DNA from 2 places in the Dickeya dadantii NCPPB 898 genome. Region 1 is predicted to be linked to the other one. Evidence: predicted binding sites of a transcription regulator. Region 1 holds the regulator's gene; the other holds the start of a gene.

Region 1 (5,488 bases):
GGAAGATCGGGCCGGCCGGCCAGAAGTTAAGGTTAATGCCGGCGGCGATGTGCGGCGGCACCAAGCCCTGATGGTAGAGCACGTAGGAGAGCAGCAGATAGTCCATGTGGCTGCGATGGCAGGGAACATAGACGATTTCATGCCCGTCCTGCGCCAACTGGCGTACCCGTTCGGCATTATGCACGTTGATGCCCTGGTACAGACGATTCCAGGTCCAGCTCAGCACCCGGTCGGATAGCCTGACGGCTTCATAGGAGAAGTCGGCGGCGATCTCTTCCAGCAGCGTGATGGCGTTCTGCTGTGCCTTGTCGTGGGAAATCTTTTTGACCCGTGCTTCATCATCAATCGCTTTGGCGATGGCGCGGGAAGACAGCAGCTTGTTGAACAACTCCTGACGAACCGGCAAACGCGGTCCGACGGCCGCCAGCCGCAAACGGGAGAAGTGCATACGTGCTACGCGCGCCAGCTTGTGGGCGATGGTTTTGTCGGTGCCGTGTTCGGTCGCCATGTAACGCAGCGAGACGGGAACGGAAAAGCGCACAAAACTGTCGCGACCGAGCCACAGAACGGCGAAGAATTTCTCTATGCCGTTGAGCAACCGCAGATGCGGCGTGTCCTGATTCTGCCCCTCGCGGCCGGGGGAGCGGCCGAACATGACCGACACCGGCACCATCTGTATATCGAGTTCCGGATTGTTGCGATGCAGATCCAGATAGTCGTGAAACAGCTTTATCGACTGCTGTTTGGGCACGTAATAACGGAACAGGCGTGGGCCGTCATTGACAAATACGTAACTCGGCAGAATTTTGCCGTCGATCTGCAGCGGCTGCAACGGATCGGGCAGACTGAGCTCCAGACATTTGGTGCGCAGCGTCAGCAGGTCTGCCTTGGAGTTGTAGGGCAGCACATAGAAGATCGGTCGCGCCGGATCCAGACGTTGTTCGTTAACGGGATCCTGTGGGATAACTTTACTCTTTACCAAGAGTTTTAGTGGGAAATTCAGTAGTTTATAGTAGATTCTACGCCAACCTGACATAACAACCAGAAGCCTCTTGTTAGCAATGCGGGCCAAGGATACCAGAAACCCGGCAGGATATCTGTGGTGATGAGACCATGACGACGCGTTAAAATTGCGGCCAATGACAAATTAAAGGTGGAGTAAGCATGAACAAAACAACCGGGATAACCCGCATCATCAAAGCGGCGGGTTATTCGCTGCAAGGGTTGCAACAGGCATGGCGGCATGAGGCCGCATTTCGCCAGGAATCACTACTCACGCTTGCCGCCATTATTATTGCCTGCTGGCTGCCGGTTGCAATGGTGGAGCGGCTGTTGTTGATCGGTTCCGTGGTGCTGATCGTGCTGTTTGAGCTGGTCAATAGCGCTATTGAAGCGGTGGTGGATCGAATCGGCATGGATTACCACGAATTGTCCGGCCGGGCGAAGGACATTGGCTCGGCGGCGGTATTTGTCGCCTGTTTGCTGGCGGCGGGAGTATGGGGAGCGATACTGTGGAACCGTTTTGCGTGACGCTTTGCATAATCGCAGAAAAATCCGCGCAATAGCGATATCGCGGTTCCCATCGGCACTTTCCCTGTATATACTCACAGCGAAACTGTATAAACAACCAGGGGGCGGAATGAAAGCGCTAACTACCAGACAACAGCAGGTTTATGATCTGATTCGCGATCATATTTCACAAACCGGTATGCCGCCCACCCGGGCCGAAATCGCCAGTCAGCTTGGCTTCCGTTCGCCGAATGCGGCTGAGGAACACCTCAAGGCGCTGGCGCGCAAAGGCGTCATTGAGATCGTTACCGGCGCTTCCCGCGGTATTCGCCTGTTGATGGAAGAAGAAGATCAGGGATTGCCGCTGATTGGCCGCGTCGCCGCCGGCGAACCGTTGCTGGCTCAGCAGCACATCGAATGCCACTATCAGGTCGACCCGGCGATGTTCAAGCCTAGCGCCGATTTCCTGCTGCGGGTCAGCGGAATGTCGATGAAGGATATCGGTATTCTGGACGGCGACCTGCTGGCGGTGCATAAAACGCAGGATGTGCGCAACGGCCAGGTGGTGGTGGCGCGTATTGAAGATGAAGTAACGGTCAAACGATTGAAAAAGCAGGGCAATGTTGTGCAACTGCTGGCGGAAAACAAAGAATTCGCGCCGATCGTTGTCGATCTGCGCGAGCAAAATTTCTCCATTGAAGGATTGGCGGTTGGCGTGATCCGCAACAGCGACTGGAGCTAACGCCCCTGCTTTAGTCCGCTTTTGATGGATGTAGGCTTCCGCCCATGCAGGTGTTCAGCTTGTCTGGATGAACACCTGTACCGTCCGGTACTTTGATGGTCCGGGCCGAACGTAGTGCATAAGTGGTGTATGAATTGAGGGAAGCGTGACGTATTCAGGACGAATAACGTATTCAGAAAGAATATGTGTTTAGAAAGCGTCACGTATTTTGAAAGAGTACGTATTTCGAAATAGTACGTATTTTAAACGAGTACGTATTTCGACAGAGTAGTGTGAAGCAACGGCTTCACACTCAGCGTTTCTTCACCAGTATGCTGTGATCATGATTACAGCTGTCCCGATGCTCGCAGGACTCCACCTTCTGGCATTCGCCACACAAACCGTGGGCTTCTACCACACTATGACGCAGGGCGAAACCTGACTGTTTCGCCAACTGGTGCAGCGTTTCCTCAACGCCTTCCGTCTGGCGTTCCGTCACCAGCCCGCAGCGGTCGCAGATAAACAATGCCGAAGTATGGCTATGCTCTTCGAAATGATGGCACAGCACATAGCTGTTGGTGGACTCTACCTTGTGGATAAAACCTTGTTCCAGTAGAAAATCCAGCGCGCGATAAACGGTGGGCGGCTTGGCCTGAGGCTCGGAAACGCGAAGCAAATCCAGCAGATCATACGCGCTGATCGCACCGGGTTGCTGGGCCATTAAGCGCAATACTTCCTGACGCTGGGGCGTCAGACGCACATTGCGTTGCTGGCAAAGCTGTTCAGCCTGGGCAACAAGTTTGTCCGGATTGGTTGAATCCATTGCAGTAACCCTGAAGCGAGTGTGAAATCATGGCGGCATCTTACCATGACTGAATAAAAACGCCGAGATGGCTGCCGCAAGGTTGCGCTGGGCCTGCTCTCGTTACACCGCATGGCTGACAATTGATTTTCTTTATAGCGAATTCCCGGCCGCGCCTGGCCTGATTCGTGGCGCTGGCTCTGCCCTGAAAGGTGGCTATCAGGGCGTAAGGAAATAGACGTGGCGGGTCCTGGCGTGAGCGCCAGCCTAGACAACCAGGTCGATCAGCAATGCCCGTGTGGCGGTTTCCGCCCGAATGATAAGGCTGTTTTCCTGCTGGACAAACGCACCGTCACCGCAGCGCAATACGTTGTGAATCGCAGCGCTATTGCCGTTGATGCTGCTGGTGCCGTGAATCGATTGCAGGTAGGCGCGGTTGCCGTTTAGCGTCAGGTTGTGCTGCTCGCCAGCCGCCAGATCCAGATGGTGAATCCAAACCTGCTGGCGCAAATGGAAGGCGTCGGCCGACTCATCCGGCGATGCCAGCAACTGGTAAGGCTGGTCTTTCAGCGTTAACCGCTGCAAACACTGGTTTTCCCGCGTTGGACAGGCGTCCAGCCACAGTTGCAGCCGGGTCAGCGGCGTGTTGTCGCCGATATTGTGTTCGCTGTAGCTGACGTTGGGCTGGGCGGCCAGCAGCAAGGCTTCACCCGCTCTGGCGCGAGTATGGTTGCCGTTGCTGTCGCGATATTCCGCTTCGCCCTGCAACAGGATGTTCAGAATATCGACGCGCGGATAGGTTCGTGGCTGAAAAGAGGCACCCGGGGCCAGTACTTCCTGATTGAGCACCCGCAGCGAGGCGAAACCCAGTAGATCAGGATCAAAGTAATGACCGAAAGAAAAGGTGTAACGTGCCTGCAACCAGCCATAGTCAGCCTGGCCGCACTGTTCTGCTGCTCTGCTAATGATCATGGTATTCGACCCTGAGAATTATTGATAAAGCGATAGTAATTGTCTGGACGATGGATTGTTAGCCAGTTAATCTGGTCGGTACGTTCAAAAATCCTGAATGAGTGAAGAAATGGCAAAAGAACGGGCATTAACACTAGAAGCTTTACGGGTCATGGACGCCATCGATCGCCGGGGAAGTTTTGCTGCCGCTGCAGATGAACTGGGGCGGGTTCCGTCCGCTCTGAGTTATACCATGCAGAAACTGGAAGATGAACTGGATGTGGTGCTGTTCGACCGTTCAGGCCATCGCACCAAATTCACCAATGTTGGGCGAATGCTGCTGGAGCGCGGGCGAATTCTGCTGGAAGCTGCCGACAAGCTGACTACGGATGCCGAAGCGCTGGCGCGAGGATGGGAAACCCACCTGACCATCGTGGTGGAAGCGCTGGTGCCGACCGAGCGCTTTTTTCCGCTGCTGGACAAGCTATCGCTCAAGGCCAATACCCAGGTGTCGTTATTGACCGAAGTGCTGGCCGGGGCGTGGGAACGGCTGGAGCAGGGGCGGGCGGATATCGTTGTCGCGCCGGACATGCACTTCCGCTCATCTTCGGAAATCAATACCCGTAAACTTTATTCAATGAAGAACGTATACGTGGCCAGCCCGGACCATCCGATTCACGACGAACCGGAGCCGCTGTCTGAGGTTACGCGTATCAAATATCGCGGCATCGCGATTGCCGATACCGCCCGCGAGCGCCCGGTGCTGACGGTACAGCTACTGGATAAACAGCCGCGTTTGACCGTGAGTTCGATGGATGACAAACGTCGGGCGTTGCTGGCCGGCTTGGGGGTGGCGACCATGCCGTATGAACGGGTGGCTCAGGATGTCGCCGAAGGCCGTCTGCGGGTAGTAAGCCCGGAAAATAGTATGGAAGGCCAAATCATCATGGCATGGCGGCGCGACAGTATGGGCGAAGCCAAAGCGTGGTTTTTACGGGAAATTCCGCGCATATTCAACGCGTTTTGATGGTGGTATGAAATAGACAACGCCGCCGGTTGGCTGACATCAACCGGCGGCGTTGTTATATCTGGAGTGTGCTGGTAAATCGTCCGCGGCGTTCGCCGCGGATAGATTACGGGTAGCGTTTATCCCGGCCGTGTGGCGCGTTCAGGTCCATCTCCGGCCCTACGGATATGATGCCGTGAGGGTTGATGGTGCTATGACTGCGATAGTAGTGGTGGCGGATATGCGCCATGTCCACGGTGTCGGATATACCCGGCAACTGGTAGATTTCACGCAGATAACCATACAGGTTCGGGTAATCGCTTATCCGGCGTTTGTCGCATTTGAAATGGGTGTGATAGACCGGATCAAAACGGATCAACGTCGTCCACAAACGAATATCCGCTTCAGTGAGGCGATCGCCAGCCAAATAACGTTGCCGAGCGAGGATCGTTTCCAGTTTGTCCAACGCGGTAAAGACCAGCCCGACCGATTCGTCGTA
Region 2 (5,488 bases), 210 kb from region 1:
GTCGGTGGTGGTGGCGGTGGGTGATGACACCGCCGAGGCGCTGTGCCGCAGGCTGGAACAGCAGGTTGCCGCCATGCGCGTCGGCCCCGGCCTGACGGACGGCAAAGAAAACGACATGGGACCGGTGATCTCGGCCGCGCACCGCGACAAGATTACCGGCTATATTCAAAGCGGTATCGATCAGGGCGCTACGCTGCGGGTCGATGGGCGCGGGCTTCGCGTGCCGGGGCATGAGCGGGGCTATTTTGTCGGCCCGACGCTGTTCGACCATGTGACGCCGCAGATGCAGATCTACCGGGAGGAAATTTTCGGCCCGGTGCTGTCGGTGGTGCGCGTGCCGGATTATCAGACCGCGCTGACCCTGATCAACCAGCACGAATACGGCAACGGCACGGCGATCTTCACCCGCGACGGTGAAACCGCCCGTCAGTTTAGCGAAGAGGTGCAGGCGGGCATGGTGGGGATTAACGTGCCGATCCCGGTGCCGATGGCGTTCCACAGCTTCGGCGGTTGGAAACGTTCCATTTTTGGTCCGCTCAACGTACACGGCAACGACGGCGTGCGTTTCTACACCCGGATGAAAACCGTCACCAGCCGCTGGCCGGCCAGCGTGCGGCTGGAACAGCACGCCAGTAGCTTTGTGATGCCAACGCTGGAGTAATTCCACCTGATTTGCGGGAGCAGAACGATGGACACGTTGAAAATGACCATGGCGCAGGCGCTGGTCCGGTTTCTCAATCAGCAATACCTTGACGTCGACGGCGAGCAAACGCCGCTGTTTGCCGGGGTGATGACCATTTTCGGGCACGGCAACGTGCTCGGCATCGGGCAGGCGCTGGAGCAGGATGCCGGTCATCTGCAGGTGCATCAGGGGTGTAACGAGCAGGGCATGGCGCACATCGCCGTCGGCTTTGCCAAACAGCACCGGCGGCGGCGGGTGTACGCGGTGACCACCTCGGTGGGGCCGGGGTCCGCCAATCTGGTGACGGCGGCGGCCACCGCCACCGCCAACCGCATTCCGCTGTTGCTGCTGCCGGGGGATCTGTTCGCCAGCCGTCAGCCCGATCCGGTGTTGCAGCAAATCGAGCAGTATCACGACGCGACCATCAGTACCAACGATTGCCTGCGGCCGGTGTCGCGCTACTGGGATCGCATCAGTCGTCCGGAGCAACTGATGAGCGCGCTGATCAATGCCATGCGGGTGCTGACCGATCCGGCAGACACCGGCACGGTGACGTTATGCCTGCCGCAGGACGTGCAGGCGGAAGCCTGGGATTATCCGGCGGCGTTTTTCCAGCGCCGTGTGCATCATCTGGAACGCCGTCCGCCGGACGTCGCCCGGCTGGCGCAGGCGACAGCACTGCTGGCGCGTAAACGCCGCCCGCTGTTGATTTGCGGCGGCGGGGTGCGTTATGCCGGCGCGCACAACGCTTTTCAGCAGTTTGCCGAGCGCTTTAATCTGCCGTTTGGCGAAACCCAGGCGGGCAAGGGTGCGCTGGTATCGACGCACCCGCTTAACGCCGGTGGCATTGGCGTCACCGGCGGGCAGGCCGCCAACCGGCTGGCGGCGCAGGCGGACCTGGTGATTGGCGTCGGCACCCGGCTGACCGACTTCACCACCGCTTCCAAATCGCTGTTTACCCACCCGCAGGTCGAATTTTTGCTGCTCAACGTGGCGGAGTTCGACGCGTTCAAACTGGATGCCACCGCACTGATCGCCGACGCTCGCGAGGGGCTGACGCAACTGACGCAGGCGCTGGACGCTCAGGGTTATCGCAGCGGCTGGGGGGACGAGATCGCGCAGGCGAGCCTCGACTGGCAACGGGAACGCCAGCGTCTGTTCGACCGGCGCGACGAAGACGGTCAGGGGCTGGAAATCGCCGGACATCTGGACGCGCAACTGGCGGAGTACCGCGAAACGCTGGGCACCCGGCTAACGCAAACCCGCGTACTGGGGCTGTTGAACGACGCGCTGGAAGACGACGCTATCGTGGTGGGCGCGGCCGGGTCGTTGCCCGGCGACCTGCAACGGCTGTGGCAGGTGAAAACGCCGGACAGTTACCATCTGGAGTACGGTTATTCCTGCATGGGCTATGAGATCGCAGCGGCGGTGGGCGCGCGGCTGGCGGCGCCGCGACAGCCGGTGTACGCGATGGTGGGCGACGGTTCTTATCTGATGCTGCACAGCGAGCTGCAAACCGCGGTGCAGGAAGGCATCAAGATAACCGTGCTGCTGTTCGACAACGCCGGGTTTGGCTGCATCAACAACTTGCAGATGAGTCAGGGCATGGGCAGCTTTTGCACCGAGAACCGGCGGCGCGACCGGGACAGCGGCAAGCTAACCGGCTCGCTGGTGACGGTGGATTTCGCCCGCAACGCCGAAAGCTACGGTTGTCGGGCGTGGACGGTGCGGGATGAGGCATCGTTGCTGCAGGCGCTGCGTGAGGCGCAGGCACACTCCGGCCCCTGTCTGCTGGATATCAAGGTGCTGCCGAAAACCATGACCCACGGTTACGACGCCTGGTGGAATACCGGCACCGCGCAGGTGGCGGACAAGCCGGCGATTGAAGCGGCGGCGCGCGAGGTGCGGTTACAGCGTTCGAAAGCACGACAGTATTAAGGCCGATGACCGACAAACCTTTTGGCGACGATGTCCTGCAATGATTCGCGCCGCCGGCGTAGATTCACCATGCCGCTATCAAGGCGGCATAGGACCTGTATAGCCGCAGACGATGCACAGGCCCGGCAACGCTGAGAACGGTGTAGCCGGGCTCGTGCGAAGGACGGGGCATTCCACCTGTTTTCCGTCACTGAATCGGAATATGCATATCGATATCCCAGAAGCCGTCGCTGTAGCCGTCATTAAGATAGACTTCGAAACAGGCGCGCGCTGGGTCGATGGTTTTACCATCGCCGAGTAACGCGGCAAAAAATGCCTGCCACGACATGCCGAAATCGTCGTTGGATACGCGCACGCGGGCAATCGCGTACTGACCTGCGGCGATTTCCGTGGTGATCGCCCCTTCGCCGTCGGCGGGCAGATGAAAATCGGCGGATACGCTTACCACGGTATCCGCTTCCAGTTTTTCAGGCGGCGTTTCTTGCGGGTTGCCGTAATAAACCGCAACCCATTCCAGCGGCTGCACCGCGTGTTCATCCACCCATTTCATCAGTTGCTCAAATCCTTGCGGCACCGTTTGTTCCCATGGGCCTACCAGATGGAACCCAGCCGCATGGCGTTTATCCACATGCTGAACGTTGTAATTCATAGCTGATCCTTACCAATATGATGACTGTGTATTTATACACCTTAATATATACCTCAATGTCGCGTGGACACGATGATCGTATTCCGTATGCGAGCGAACTCGCATTCTTGTCAGAAGAAGGCGCTGATGTCCCAGGCAGGAAAGAGATTGCATTAAAAACCGGCGGTGTATTTTTCGTCGGGTAATATTTATATTGTTTTAAAAATAATAGCCTGGAAATTATTAATTGGCCGATTATGAAAATAAGCCCGGCCGGAATTACACATTTAAGCGATGTATTACATCGACAAACGCGGATACGCCGCTGTTAATTTCGCTAAAGCCGCGCGAGAGGTCGTGTATTTTCTCTCTCTCATCCCCTAAGAACTGATTAATCTGATCCAACTGCTGGTACATTTGCTCAATTAACCGGGAATTATCTTCAACCATATGGGTGATTTTTTGCGTCGCGGCTGAGGTGGAGAGCGCCAGTTTGCGCACCTCTTCCGCCACCACGGAAAAGCCGCGTCCGGACTCGCCGGCCCGCGCGGCCTCAATCGCTGCATTAAGCGCCAGAATGTTGGTCTGGGAGGCGATGGCGTCGATGGTGCCGATCATCGCGCTGATGTTTTTGGCATGCTCGTGCAGGCGGGAGCCGATTTCCGAGGCCGATTGCACCTGAGTGGTAATCCGTTCGGCATTGTTGACCGTTTCCGTCAGCACTTCGCTGGCATTATGGGTGATTTGCGAGGTTTGTTCCGAGGTGGTCACCGCAATGTCCGCGATGCGCTTGGCGTTTTCGACCCGGGTGGTGATATCGGACGCGAATTTTATCACTTTGTAGACGTGTCCGTGGGCATCGAGAATCGGGTTATAGCTGGCTTCCAGCCACACCCGCTCATCCTGCGCGGTTTTACGCTCAAAACGGCCGACGAACGACTCGCCGTTATTGAGCTTGTCCCAGAAGCGCGGGTTTTCCCGGTAGAAGATGTCGTAGCAAAATATTCGGTGGTGCTGGCCTTGTATTTCTTCCTGGCTATAGCCCATGGTTTTCAGGAAGTTATCGTTGGCCCAGATGATGTGCCCTTCCGGGGTAAATTCAATCACCGCCAGTGAACGGTGCAGGGCGGAGAGAATGGCGTCTTTGTCCACCAGCGCCTGATGATTCTGGGTAATGTCGGACGCCAGTTTGATAACCTTAATCACCTCGCCGTTACGGTTTTTTACCGGAAAATAGGTGGCTCGCAGGAAGAACTTGTCATGCTGTTTGTTGTAGCGGTCGAATACGCCGGAAAAAGATTCGCCGTTGGCCAGCCGTCGCCAGAACTCACGGTAATTTTCCGACCTCACGTATTGAGGGTCGCAAAATATACGATGATGTTCGCCCTGTATTTCATCCAGCGTATATCCAAGCAGGTCGAGAAAAATCGGGTTGGCATAGAGAATGGTGCCATCAGGCATAAATTCGATATAAGCAATGCTTTGCTTAATCGCGTTCATATCATGTTCTGACGTGCTTGCCTTCGCTGCCGTAATCTTTTTTCCTTCTGTGCTCAGCACTTTTGATAATCCAAACATCGCCATCCCCTATATCGGAAACATATCAGTGACCTTTTTATGCCTGCAGCAATTTATGCCCTAAGTAATTTATGCGCTAAGCAAGGCGGGTTGCAGCAAGGGCTGCGTGCCTGCAACCTTAAGCACGACGGGTAAATGATGTTGAGTTGATAAGAAAGTAATAGTGCAGATTTAGATTTATGGCAGCCCTTCATGCTGTTTTATTCATTTTTGGCGGGTTATACCGTTTTAGCCGGGTTGACCGCGTTTCAGGCGTTGGCCTGACAGGCGCGGCATCAGCGTCGAAATGACAGCATCATCAGGCGTTACCGCACCGGTTTTTTCCAGAGCCTGTTTTGTGATGCCACGGCAATCAGTAAAATTTTTATTTCATGCCGATGCGTTGATGAGGCGGTCATGGCGCTCTGCAAGGCTTGACCTGCTGTTTTCACGATGGAAGCGCCATATTGCTTTGGCACGAGAGCCTGACCCGGTGATACCGGTTTTCCTGCTATATAACTCACCGCTTCAATTTCTATAGCCCGATCGGTTAATGTCTGTGTATACACCATTTTTTTGTATCTCAATTTTGCATTGATACCTCCATCGGCGATATTTATTTTTTGATAAAAAAGGTCATGGTTAATAGCGTGGAAGTAAATAACACTCTTTTTACTGATAGA

The links. Region 1 encodes LexA, which represses DNA repair genes until DNA is damaged. Its sites were predicted from a motif close to TNCTGTATGTACATACAGNA; they were not measured.
Region 2: a site for LexA is predicted at 3,292-3,311, ahead of sbmC (DNA gyrase inhibitor SbmC). Genes of this name have one in related genera too.

What each region holds. Positions count from the first base shown of each region.
Region 1 covers NZ_CM001976.1:584,948-590,435, forward strand. Annotated here, with positions in the region: gene plsB (glycerol-3-phosphate 1-O-acyltransferase PlsB) at 1-1,036, opposite strand, end outside; gene DDA898_RS03150 (diacylglycerol kinase) at 1,165-1,530, shown strand; gene lexA (transcriptional repressor LexA) at 1,640-2,251, shown strand; gene zur (zinc uptake transcriptional repressor Zur) at 2,544-3,053, opposite strand; gene DDA898_RS03165 (pirin family protein) at 3,300-4,004, opposite strand; gene DDA898_RS03170 (LysR family transcriptional regulator) at 4,114-5,010, shown strand; gene DDA898_RS03175 (glutathione S-transferase family protein) at 5,117-5,488, opposite strand, start outside.
Region 2 covers NZ_CM001976.1:792,763-798,250, forward strand. Annotated here, with positions in the region: gene DDA898_RS04075 (CoA-acylating methylmalonate-semialdehyde dehydrogenase) at 1-661, shown strand, start outside; gene iolD (3D-(3,5/4)-trihydroxycyclohexane-1,2-dione acylhydrolase (decyclizing)) at 689-2,620, shown strand; gene sbmC (DNA gyrase inhibitor SbmC) at 2,808-3,269, opposite strand; gene DDA898_RS23950 (methyl-accepting chemotaxis protein) at 3,528-4,019, opposite strand; partial or broken gene DDA898_RS23955 (PAS domain-containing protein) at 4,050-4,832, opposite strand; gene DDA898_RS23020 (hypothetical protein) at 5,132-5,377, opposite strand.